Regions from separate parts of the Vibrio breoganii genome, predicted to be linked through region 3. Evidence: predicted binding sites of a transcription regulator. Region 3 holds the regulator's gene; each other region holds the start of a gene.
The links. Region 3 encodes CRP, which controls carbon source genes, mostly activating them, when cyclic AMP is high. Its sites were predicted from a motif close to TGTGANNNNNNTCACA; they were not measured.

Region 1: nagE (N-acetylglucosamine-specific PTS transporter subunit IIBC) is a predicted target of CRP. The motif match lies at 1,307-1,322, and genes of this name have one in related genera.
Region 2: udp (uridine phosphorylase) is a predicted target of CRP. The motif match lies at 1,122-1,137, and genes of this name have one in related genera.

Annotation. Positions count from the first base shown of each region.
Region 1 is NZ_AP024864.1:812,832-816,954, forward strand. Features, by position in the region: gene nagA (N-acetylglucosamine-6-phosphate deacetylase) at 1-361, opposite strand, end outside; gene nagB (glucosamine-6-phosphate deaminase) at 377-1,177, opposite strand; gene nagE (N-acetylglucosamine-specific PTS transporter subunit IIBC) at 1,439-2,932, shown strand; gene glnS (glutamine--tRNA ligase) at 3,080-4,123, shown strand, end outside.
Region 2 is NZ_AP024864.1:1,773,757-1,777,879, reverse strand. Features, by position in the region: gene OCU35_RS08330 (hypothetical protein) at 70-339, opposite strand; gene OCU35_RS08325 (CBS domain-containing protein) at 560-976, shown strand; gene udp (uridine phosphorylase) at 1,202-1,972, shown strand; gene OCU35_RS08315 (Card1-like endonuclease domain-containing protein) at 2,047-3,207, opposite strand; gene hinT (purine nucleoside phosphoramidase) at 3,432-3,782, shown strand; gene OCU35_RS08305 (COG3014 family protein) at 3,791-4,123, shown strand, end outside.
Region 3 is NZ_AP024864.1:2,618,521-2,622,643, reverse strand. Features, by position in the region: gene astD (succinylglutamate-semialdehyde dehydrogenase) at 1-66, shown strand, start outside; partial or broken gene OCU35_RS12195 (2-oxoadipate dioxygenase/decarboxylase family protein) at 91-888, shown strand; gene crp (cAMP-activated global transcriptional regulator CRP) at 984-1,616, opposite strand; gene OCU35_RS12185 (phosphoribulokinase) at 1,839-2,705, opposite strand; gene OCU35_RS12180 (YheU family protein) at 2,772-2,993, opposite strand; gene OCU35_RS12175 (hydrolase) at 3,011-3,991, opposite strand; gene OCU35_RS12170 (TIGR02444 family protein) at 3,991-4,123, opposite strand, start outside.

The DNA.
Region 1 (4,123 bases), 1.0 Mb from region 3:
GATGCTTGTTTTGTTCCTGATATTTACGCTGAGCTTCGATAGCGCTGCGCATACTCTCGTCTGAAGAGGTGATCAGTGTGGGTAGAAAGCTGGTGCAACCGGACTTCAGGTTGGCTTCGTGCATAATCTGCATCGTTTCAGGGGAGATGTCATCATTGAGCATCACACCACCGCAGCCATTTAATTGCAGGTCGATGAAGCCAGGGCTTAGGTTAGCGCCTTGTAGATCGATACGTTCAATGCCTGCGTCTAATGTTTCTTCAAGGCATACCGCCTTGATACGGTCGTTCTCGATGACAACCGCGTGGTTATTTAAAATGTCGCTACCCGTGAAAACGGTGCAGTTCGTTAATGCATACATACTTGCTGCTCCTAATTAAAGATCTTTGATGTTTTCCGCTTCTAACTCGCGGAAATATTTAAGGGTTTTGACTTTCAATTCTTGAGAAGCTGGAGAGTCAGCGACAATAACGGCTTTTGAATGCATCTGCATTGCGCTTACTGTCCATAGGTGATTCACCGAGCCTTCTACTGCAGCTTGCAGTGCTTGAGCTTTATTGTGGCCAGTAATCAACACCATCACTTCTTCTGCATCGAGAAGCGTCGCAACACCGATAGTCAGTGCATACTTAGGCACTTGGCTAATGTCACCATCAAAGAAGCGAGAGTTAGCAATACGTGTTTTTTCGGTCAGCGTTTTAATGCGTGTACGTGATGAAAGAGACGATGCCGGCTCGTTAAATGCGATATGACCATCATGACCCACGCCACCCATGAACAGGTTAATTCGGCCATAAGATTTAATCTTAGCCTCATAAGCTCTGCACACGGCATCGTGGTCTTCAGTGTTGCCATCCAACAAGTTTATGTTTTGCTCTTGAATGTCCACATGCTTGAAGAAGTTTTCATACATAAAGGTGCGGTATGACTCTGGGTGATCGCTAGGCAAGCCAACGTATTCATCCATATTGAAGGTCACCACATTCTTAAAGCTCACTTTTCCTGCATTGTACATTTCAATTAAGTACTTGTAGGTGTTCAGCGGTGTTCCACCAGTAGGTAGGCCAAGCACAAAAGGTCTGTCAGCGGTTGGGTTAAACTTATTTATTGTATTGACAATATGTCGAGCAGACCAACGACCGACGTCTGCGCTTGTTTCTAGTGGGATGAGCCTCACGGTGGATACCTCGCCAAGATTTAAGATTCTGTTTAATTGTCCTTAGTATACTCAAAATGTTCGTTATTTTTAATAGTGAAATAAGTTTTATGATCTACCTAACAAAAACAGGCTGTCTACACAGATTGCTATGACATGGCTCACGTTTTATGGGGTTTTAATTTGCGACGCAAATTTAAGCCATTAAGATGAAGAGGACTAAATTAATCAGCTAAAAAAAGTTTTAAGCTTATTTTCAGATTCCTCAGGGGGAGAAGTAACGTGAACATTCTTGGATATTTTCAGAAGGTAGGTAAGGCGCTAATGGTGCCGGTTGCTACGCTACCAGCAGCAGCGATACTCATGGGTATCGGTTATTGGATTGACCCGACCGGTTGGGGTGGCAACAGTGCACTAGCTGGCTTCCTTATTAAAGCGGGCGCGGCAATTATCGACAACATGTCTTGGCTATTCGCTGTAGGTGTTGCTTACGGTATGTCTAAAGATAAAGACGGTGCAGCAGCACTGGCTGGCCTAGTAATGATGTACGTTGTTACTACTCTTCTATCTCCTGGTGCAGTAGCACAGATTCAGGGTATTAGTGGCGACGCAGTTCCAGCGGCATTTGGTAAGATTCAAAACCAATTCGTAGGTATCCTAGTCGGTATTATCTCTGCTGAGATCTACAACCGCTTCTCGACCGTTGAGCTTCATAAAGCACTAGCGTTCTTCTCTGGTAAGCGTCTTGTTCCTATCTTGACTTCTTTTGCTGGTATCGTAATGGCATTCGTACTTATGTACGTGTGGCCTGCAATCTACGATGGCCTAGTACACTTCGGTGAGTCTATTCAAGGTATGGGTTCTGTAGGTGCTGGTATCTATGCATTCTTTAACCGTCTACTTATCCCTGTTGGTCTTCACCACGCACTGAACTCAGTATTCTGGTTCGACGTTGCAGGTATTAACGACATCCCTAACTTCCTAGGTGGCGCTAAGTCTCTTGCAGAAGGTACTGCAACAGTAGGTGTTACTGGTATGTACCAAGCGGGCTTCTTCCCTATCATGATGTTCGGTCTACCGGGTGCAGCACTGGCTATCTACCACACTTCAAAATCTAAGAACAAAGAAAAAGTAGCGTCTATCATGATTGCTGCAGGTTTCGCTTCTTTCTTCACTGGTGTGACTGAGCCACTAGAATTCTCATTCATGTTCCTAGCGCCAGCACTGTATGTTCTGCACGCTGTTTTGACGGGTGTTTCTGTATACATCGCAGCATCAATGGAATGGATTGCAGGCTTTGGCTTCTCAGCAGGTCTTGTGGATATGGTTCTATCTAGCCGTAACCCACTAGCGAAAGATTGGTACATGCTAATCCTTCAAGGTCTAGTATTCTTCGGAATCTACTACGCAGTGTTCCGTACAGTAATCGTTAAGTTCGGTCTTAAGACTCCAGGTCGTGAAGATGACGAAGATGGTGCTTCAACAACTGTGGGTTCTTCAAACTCTTCTGAGCTTGCGAAGCAGTACCTTAAAGCACTAGGTGGTCACAGCAACATCTCTTCAATTGATGCATGTATCACTCGTCTACGCCTAACTCTAAACGACACGAGCGTAATCAACGAGAAGCAACTGAAAGACTTAGGTGCAATGGGTGTGGTTAAACTAGGTTCAAATAACGTTCAAGTTATCCTAGGTCCACTAGCAGAAATCGTAGCAGGTGAGATGAAACAAATCCCTGCAGATGCTGACCTAACAACTGTACAGCTTCCATCTTAATCAATAACTCCTAGATTATTGTGCCAATGCCTCCCTCGGGAGGCATTTTTTTTACCTTTCATAACACAAACATCTAGATTTAGTTCTTTAGACGAATACAATGTAGGGCGTAGAAGAATTTCAAAATTGAACCATGAGGTGTTGTAGATGAGTGAAGCTGAGGCTCGACCATCGAATTTTATCCGCCAAATCATCGATAAAGATATCGCGGATGGCAAACATAACAGCGTGCATACTCGTTTCCCGCCAGAGCCAAACGGTTATCTGCATATCGGACACGCTAAGTCGATCTGTCTAAACTTTGGTATTGCTCAAGACTATCAGGGCCAGTGCAATCTGCGCTTTGATGACACCAACCCTGAAAAAGAAGACATTGAATACGTTGATTCAATCAAGAACGACGTTCAATGGCTAGGTTTCGACTGGTCTGGCGATATCTGTTACTCGTCAAACTACTTTGATCAGTTGTATGCGTATGCTGTTGAGTTGATCAACAAGGGCCTAGCTTATGTTGAGGAGCTAACCGCTGATGAAATCCGCGAATACCGCGGTACGTTGAAAGCACCGGGTAAAGAAAGCCCATATCGCAACCGCACCGTTGAAGAGAACTTAGCGTTATTTGAAAAAATGCGTGATGGTGGCTTCAAAGAAGGTGAGGCGTGTCTGCGTGCTAAGATCGATATGAGCTCATCATTCATGGTGATGCGTGATCCGGTTCTATATCGTGTGCGTTTTGCTCATCACCATCAAACCGCTGACAAGTGGTGCATTTACCCGATGTACGACTTTACTCACTGTATCTCGGATGCCCTAGAGGGAATTACTCACTCTTTGTGTACCCTTGAATTTCAAGATAACCGTCGCTTGTACGACTGGGTTTTGGAAAACATTACCATTGAGACTCAGCCACATCAGTATGAGTTTAGCCGCCTAAACCTTGAATATACGGTTATGTCTAAGCGTAAGCTGAGCCAACTAGTGACTGAAAACTTGGTCAATGGCTGGGATGACCCGCGTATGCCAACCATCTCTGGTTTGCGTCGCCGTGGTTTTACGCCTGCGTCTATCCGTGAATTCTGTAAGCGTATTGGTGTCACTAAGCAAGAGAACATGATTGAGTTTGGTTCACTAGAGTCTTGTATTCGTGATGACCTAAACGAGAATGCACCTCGTGCAATGGCTGTTCTTGAG
Region 2 (4,123 bases), 840 kb from region 3:
AAATTAGACCATTTCTCGTTAAAAAACAGTGAGTTTGTGAAATAGCTTTAAGCAATTATGCGAGGGCGGTTATTTTACTCTCATTAGTTGGTGCTCAGCATGTGAAAACTTAAAAACACGAACTTGTGATGGCTTCATTTTCTCAACAGATTCAAGCATCTCTTGCGTGTAGTCTCTGCGTTTCATCCATTCTAGGTCTTCGTTAAAGTTGTCCTCGCATATGACAAAGGATTCGTCCCTAAAACGGCTTTCTTTAACGTGGACAACCCAAACCCTAGCTTGAAACTCACTGAGTTCTGAAAGCCACTTTTTAGCGGAAGAAAATATTTGGTTGAACATGATATAGAGCCCTAGAAAACAGCGTATAAGAATAACAGATTTCGCTTTTGTAACCACATGGAGATATACGGTACCAAAGTGTCTCTTGTAGCACTCACTTGTCTTCATAGTTTGATGAAAGATAGGGGTTATTGCTGAAATAGGTAAAAACAATTTAGTAAATTCTCAAATTTGGTCGACACTTAACAGGTAGAGTGACGTTGTGTGGAAGGAGTCCAGAATGCAGTCATTAAAAGTTAAAGATTATATGAACCATCAAGCAGTTACATTTACCCCAGGTATGTCATTGTCTGCAGCACTGGAAAAAGTTTTACACTCCGCGCATGTGGGCGGGCCGGTAATTAATGAACAAGAAGAGGTAGTGGGATTCTTATCGGAGCAAGACTTACTCGATAAGTTGATCAAGGTGAGTTATCACTGCCAAGATACGCATATTGTCAGCGACTGTATGTACAAAGACGTGCTTTCAGTCACCCCTGAAACCTCGATCATAGATTTAGCGTCGATGATGCAAGTAGGTAAACCTAAGGTGTACCCAGTGATTGATAATGGAAAACTGGTGGGTATTATTTCACGCAGTGACGTGCTTAAGGCGGTAGGTGCATCTATTGACTTGTGCTTTAAAAACCCAATCTAATCGTTAAAATGTTTTGTGTATTTCAGTTAAGCCTCGATTATTCGAGGCTTTTTTCGTTTTGGAGCGCGAGATTAGGCTTTTGTTATTCTAGAATGTGATAGCAACCGTTTAACCTTGAAACCACTCCAACAAGGTAATTGAAAATCGTGACCATGCTCACAATTGGTCGTGATTATATTGTCTAGAGTAGTCGCTAAATAATGACCACATTAGAAGGGTATTGTGATGACAACTGAACAAAACGTGTTTCACTTGGGTGTAAATAAAACTGATCTGCAGGGCGCAACACTGGCCATTATTCCGGGTGATCCGGACCGTGTGAAGCGTATCGCTGAATGTATGGACAACCCAGTGTTTCTCGCCAGTCATCGGGAATACACTGTCTATCTGGCTGATCTTGCGGGTAAGAAAGTAGTGGTGTGCTCTACGGGTATCGGCGGACCATCCACCTCTATTGCAGTAGAAGAGTTGGCTCAGCTTGGCGTAGATACATTTTTGAGAGTGGGAACAACGGGCGCCATTCAGCCACATGTGAATGTGGGCGATATGATTGTCACCACAGGTTCTGTGCGTCTAGACGGTGCTAGCTTACATTTCGCTCCAATGGAGTTTCCTGCGGTAGCCGATTTCAATATTGCTCTGGCGATGAAGGAAGCGGCACTTAGTGAGAAAGCCACTGTGCATACGGGCGTAACAGCATCGAGTGATACCTTCTACCCAGGTCAAGAACGCTACGACACCTTTAGCGGTCGCGTAGTTAAGCGATTCCAAGGGTCGATGCAAGAATGGCAGGACATGGGGGTGTTAAACTTTGAGATGGAGTCTGCGACCTTACTGACTATGTGTGCAAGTTCAGGACTTCGAGCGGGTTGTGTTGCCGGGGTTATTATCAATCGAACGCAGCAAGAGATCCCTGATCAATCGAAGATGAAAGAGATTGAAGGGCTATCCATTCGCACTGTAGTGGAAGCGGCAAGACGTGTACTTGAGTCTTAATCTGAAGCTTAATTGATTAAAAAAGGCCTGACTTCGGTAGAATATCGAACTCAGGCCTTTTACTTTTTGAGGGATTAGATCAGGTCGGTTCCACCTGCTTTAATTAACCATTCTCGCAAATGGCTTCTCAAATCTTTCAGCTCTTCAGGGCCAATCAAACCCAGCCCTAGATCCATCGCTCGGGTAATGTCGTTATAGCGCAGCGGTCTGAAGCTAACGAGCATTGCTCTCGCTTGTAATCCACCAAGCAGATCACGCAGGGATTCGAGCTTGTAGAGCGTATCGTCACCATCATCACGCATACCCTTGGTCTTACACTCAATGATATGCAGTTTGTTGTTCACAACAGTGGCGACATCCAATTCATTGCGAACCTCTTTTTCGCCAATCTTACGCGTTACTTGAACATTCAAAGAACAGTCTTGGATAGTGGTCAATTCTTGCTGTACAGATTTTACCTGAGTATGCACATAAGACTCTAACCATTCACCGTTAGAGAAGCGTCTTGCTTGCTCGGAACGGAAGGTCAGAACACCGTTACTGTATGCAGCTAGCTCAGAATCCACTAAATCTTGAAGCAGGATATTAAGCTCGCGATAACCTTGCTGCTTTTCAGATAGCGCCACATCAAGCTTTTGCTCTTTGCGACAGGTGGTGGCTAAGAAATTCAGTGTGGCAAGACCGGGGCCAAGCTCCAGAGCGTTACTTGCCCACTTCTCACAGATCTTAAGCAGCGTATCGTCAATCTGGATAGCATCATTAGGATCTGGGAACTCAGATTGAGCACCGAAGATAGTTAGGTAATCAGCAATAGTAATATGGTCTTGTACCTGTGCGTCTTGCAGACCATCAGGGTACAACCAACTTAGGCTGTCGGTGTTGGGCTCAACCACAAAAATAGGCCATCTGTAGCTGCGCACGACTTCATAGACTGAGAGTAAACGGTGGCGAAGTCCGCAGCTTGCGTTAAGTTTGATTTCTTCACCCGTGAGCTTTAAGCGCTCAGCCAACAGGGTGATCTCTTTTTTAATGATGGCAGTGTTGGAGACGTTGGGGATTTCAAAAAACTCACTCTTAATGCCGCGCATACCAAGTACAATGCTCAGTTTATCGAACATAGGTTTTTGAGAGGAATCGCCTATAAAGATCGTATGACGACTTGAGGCTCTATCATCGAGTAAAGGGGTGACCAGTCTGATCGGGTCTTTGTCGATAATACCAATTTGAATTGGCATAAGGGGTCCTTCTTTTAATTGTTATAAGATTCGTCGGAACGAATGCAACCGACATCTTATCTCTATAGATAGCGAGGATGTCTAAAAATTACAATTGCTTACACTAATCTTAGTTTCCAATTTTGAAAAGGTACTCCTTTATTATTTTACGCCTTAGGAAGTTTGCTTTTATCTAGGTAATGATACAATCTTGATAAAACTAAGGAACGGGCTAGAGAAATACCATGGCTGAAGAAACTATTTTTAGTAAAATCATACGTCAAGAGATACAAACCGAGCTGACATACCAAGACGACTTGGTTACCGCTTTTCGCGATATTAATCCGCGAGCGCCTTCGCACATTTTGATTGTGCCAAATCATGTTATCCCAACCGTAAACGACGCGACTGAAGAAGACGAACGTGCATTAGGCCGTATGTTTACTGTTGCAGCCAAAATCGCAAAAGAAGAAGGTATTGCAGAAGATGGCTATCGCCTTATTGTGAACTGCAACTCTTTTGGCGGCCAAGAGGTTTATCATATCCATATGCACCTTGTCGGTGGCAAGCCATTAGGACCAATGTTGGTTAGTTAATGCAGCCAGTGAATAAATCGATACGATTTTGTTTGATTGTAATGAGCAGCGCAGTGATTACTGCCTGCTCTTCTCTTTCTGCCGGTAACTTGTTCAGTCACTACACCGCTCAAAACAAATCAGTTCATCAAGCACTGCAAGCCGGTGACTATGTAACGGCGCAGGAAAAGCTTCCTGATTATCGTGCTGGCGACATTCTGGATAATATGGAAAAAGGGCGCGTTAATTTCTTAGCCTCCACGTATCCTGCCAGTAAAGCATCTTTTGAGTTAAGTGATAGAGCGGTACGTGAATGGCAAGATCAAGCACTGATTTCTGTTAGCGATACGGCAACGAGTGTT
Region 3 (4,123 bases):
GCTTCGATAGCAGGAGATGCGCCAATAATGCCTGAAACATTGTCTCCAGGTATTCAATTCGACTAGTCATCAACAAAGTACTATCAAGGAGGGGTTATGGGTGTCCAAAAGCTATTTGACCAACTGTGGAGTGATTTTAATGGCAGGCTTTGTCCGTCATCGCACACCATTCATGAGCTATTAAAGCAAGATAAGGCGCTAATCAACGATCACATTGCGCTGCGTACCTTCAATTGTTCACCCATAGGCCTAGAGGTATTGGCGAAGCCATTTATCGAGCTTGGCTATAAAGAGGGTGGTGACTATCTCTTTAAAGCGAAAAAGCTGGTTGCTAAGCATTATCAACATCCAGACCCTAATATGCCTAAGGTATTCATCAGTCAGTTGCAACTCGAGCAGTGTTCAAGCGAGTTGCAGGCGATTGTGAAAAAACTATCGGAACAAATTGATCCAAGTAAATTGCAAGGCTCTGCGTTTTTACATGGTGGTCGTTTGTGGGACCTGAGCTTTGAAGATTATCAAAGCCTAGCCAAAGAAAGTGAGTATGCCTCATGGGTAGCTGCACATGGCTTTGGTGCCAATCACTTTACCGTGAGCGTCAATCAATTGGCTCAGTTTGAAGAGGTATCTGAGGTGAATACTTTCCTTAAGGATAACCAATTTGCCATCAACGCTTCCGGCGGAGAGGTGAAGGGCTCTTCTGAGGTACTGTTAGAGCAATCCTCTACAATGGCGGATAAGGTTAAGGTTGTATTTTCTGATGGCGTACAGAGCGTTCCAGGTGGCTTCTATGAGTTTGCCAAGCGCTATGAGGTGTCTGCAGGAAACCTATATCAAGGCTTTGTTGAAGCGTCAGCGGATAAGATCTTTGAGAGTACCAATAATTAGGTAACTAGCTGTCAGTTAGAAGCTCTCAGCTAGAAGAGATAAAAAACGCCGTCATATGACAGCGTTTTTTTTATATCTGGCTACTTTAGAGTGGATTAGCGAGTGCCGTAAACCACAATAGTTTTACCGTGTGCAGAGATCAGGTTCTGCTCTTCAAGCATCTTCAAGATACGACCAACGGTCTCACGAGAACAACCTACAATCTGACCAATCTCTTGACGAGTGATCTTGATTTGCATGCCGTCTGGGTGAGTCATTGCATCAGGTTGCTTCGCTAGGTTCAGTAGAGTCTGTGCGATACGACCAGTAACGTCTAGGAACGCAAGATCACCGACTTTCTGGCTAGTTACCTGCAGACGGTTAGCCATTTGCGAAGAAAGACGCATTAGGATGTCTGGGTTAACCTGAATTAGCTGACGGAATTTTTTGAATGAGATTTCAGCAACCTCACATGGTGATTTAGCTCGTACCCAAGCAGTACGCTCTTGATCATCTTCAAAAAGACCTAGTTCACCGATGAAGTCACCTTGGTTTAGGTAAGAAAGAATCATTTCTTTCCCTTCTTCATCTTTGATCAGTACGGCAACCGAACCCTTAACGATGTAGTAAAGAGTTTCTGCTTTTTCACCAGCATGGATCAGTGTGCTTTTTGAAGGGTATTTGTGGATGTGGCAGTGTGACAAAAACCATTCTAACGTTGGATCTGTTTGAGGTTTACCTAAAACCATATTCTTATCTTCCTCTCTCAGCGAGTATAATTATGTTCCCTGACCTCGCCATATAAGGGGAGCGGGGTGTAGTTGCTGCTACTACTTCAAATTTTATCAGTACGAATAGTATCTTTTTTTTAAGTACATTTCTTGATTTTGATCGGTTTGAATTGTCGATTTTACAAGCAAAACCGTGTCCTCAATCACACTCTGAGACAAGAGTGCGACTCAGATTCAAAATTAGCCGATCTTACCCGTCTCTAGTAATTGTTGCAGTATAGGACGAATAATCAATTCCATAGCAAAACTCATTTTTCCTCCTGGGACAACCAAAGTATTGTGACGAGACATAAATGAGCCATCGATCATTGCCAATAGATAGGGGAAGTCGACATTCTTAAAGCCACGCATACGAATGACCACAAAGCTTTCATCTAAACTAGGGATTCCTTTGGCGTTTAGAGGGTTTGAGGTGTCAACGGTAGGCACTCGCTGGAAGTTGATGTGTGTGCGCGAAAACTGTGGGGTAATAAAGTTCAGGTAGTCGTCCATTGAACGTACAATAGAGTCCATCACCGCTTCGCGTGAATGCCCTCGATCGCGAGTATCGCGAACGAACTTTTGAATCCACTCAAGGTTAACGATAGGCACCATGCCAATCAGCAAATCCACATGCTTAGCAACGTTACAGGTGCTGTCTACGACGCCACCGTGCAAGCCTTCGTAGAAGAGTACATCGCTTTGTGGCAGTTCTTGCCACGGGGTGAAGGTACCCGGCATTTGATTGTATGGCACGGCTTCGTCGAAGGTGTGCAGATAGCGACGCACCTTTCCTTCGCCTTTTTCGCCAAAGTCCTTGAAGAAGTTTTCGAGTGCAGGGAAATCATTGGCTTCAGGGCCAAAGTAACTAATATGTCGACCCTGCTCTTTCGCTTTTCGAATAGCCACATCCATCTCTGGACGGGTGAAACGGTGGAAGCTGTCGCCTTCAACCCAGGCGGCCTTTGCATTCATCATGTTGAACATTTTGCGAAAGGCTTCTGATGTAGTGGTGGTTCCGGCTCCTGAAGAGCCCGTTACCGCTATAATGGGGTGTTTGGCTGACATGACTTTCCTTGTCTTGTGAGTGAATAAAGGTCAATTGTATACAAATCGAGTTTAACGATTGGGTGCTTATAAGAGTTTTGCGTCGTGGCTCACTTTTATATCGATGCTCTCATGTAGCTCGGAATAAACAATAACAGCTGTACCTTGTTGTAGCTGCCATTTGATTTGGTCTATCTTGTCTTGCAGCGAGATTTCTACGTCTCCGTAGTCTGTCCCTTCTCTGAGAACAAACTCTTTTATCAGGCTATCCAGTGTTTCAGGAGCGATTTCTTTCCAAGGTACGATCATGGCTGAGGCTTATTAGATTAATATGTCTGGGAGGTGAATTTATCATAAAAGCTTGGCACAGCCACCTCCAACCAAAAATAGGGGTTGCTAAACGTGCCGCCAATAAAGCCAACATGCCCTCCATTAGCGACCAAGTGATAGTCGATATTGTTGTTGAGCTTAAACTTAGGGACGACTTCATCGGTCATAAATGGGTCATCCTTGGCGTGAATGACGTTAATAGGGATGGTCACGCTATTGAGCTTTGGAAGACCTGAACAACGAGTATAGTAGTCGCTAGCATTGGCGTAGCCATGCAGTGGTGCGGTAATAGCATTATCGAACTGATGTAAGAAGCGCATGTTCTTTACGGTATCTACATCGATCTCTAGTGCCTCTTCCAATAAATGAATCTTTTGCAAAGCTGTCTGCTTCAAAGAATCCAACAGATAGTGATGATAGAGCCTTGAGAAGCCTTGTTCGATACGTCGAGAGCAAGCGGCCAGATCGAGAGGAGCACAAATGATGGTGGCTTCATCTATGATTGGCTGATCCGCATACCGAGCCAAATAGTTCACCAGCATGTTTCCCCCCAGTGAGATCCCAACCGCCACCTTAGGATTATTGGGAAATCGACGGTTGAGGTGTTCGAGGAAAAATCTCGCATCCTCGGTCTCGCCAGAGTGATAGGCACGCGCTTGCTTGTTGGGCTTACCGCTACAACCTCGAAAATGCATCATCACAGATAACCACCCTTTCTCGGAAAAAGAGTGCATCAGCCCATGTGCATAAGGACTGTTAAAGCTACCTTCCAAGCCATGAAATAGGATGAAGATAGGCTTGTTGGCGACGGAGTTACATTGCCAATCGTCGCTCCAAGCTAAATCTATAAAGTCATTATCTGGTGTGGTCAAGGTTTCCCAAGCCGGTGTGAACAGCGGTTGTTTGCGAATAAACCGTGGCATTAGTGTTTGAAGGTGAGGGTTCTTCATTGCCCAAGAGGGAGAGAAGGATTTCATCATGGCCTTTGCTTATTGAAGATAACCGCTAAATGCTCAGCCCCGAGTTGATGACAATAGTCGTCTGCAAGGTGTGGCGCTTCCACCTGAGTGAGTTCAATTCGATGAATGATGTCTATGATGTCAGCCTGT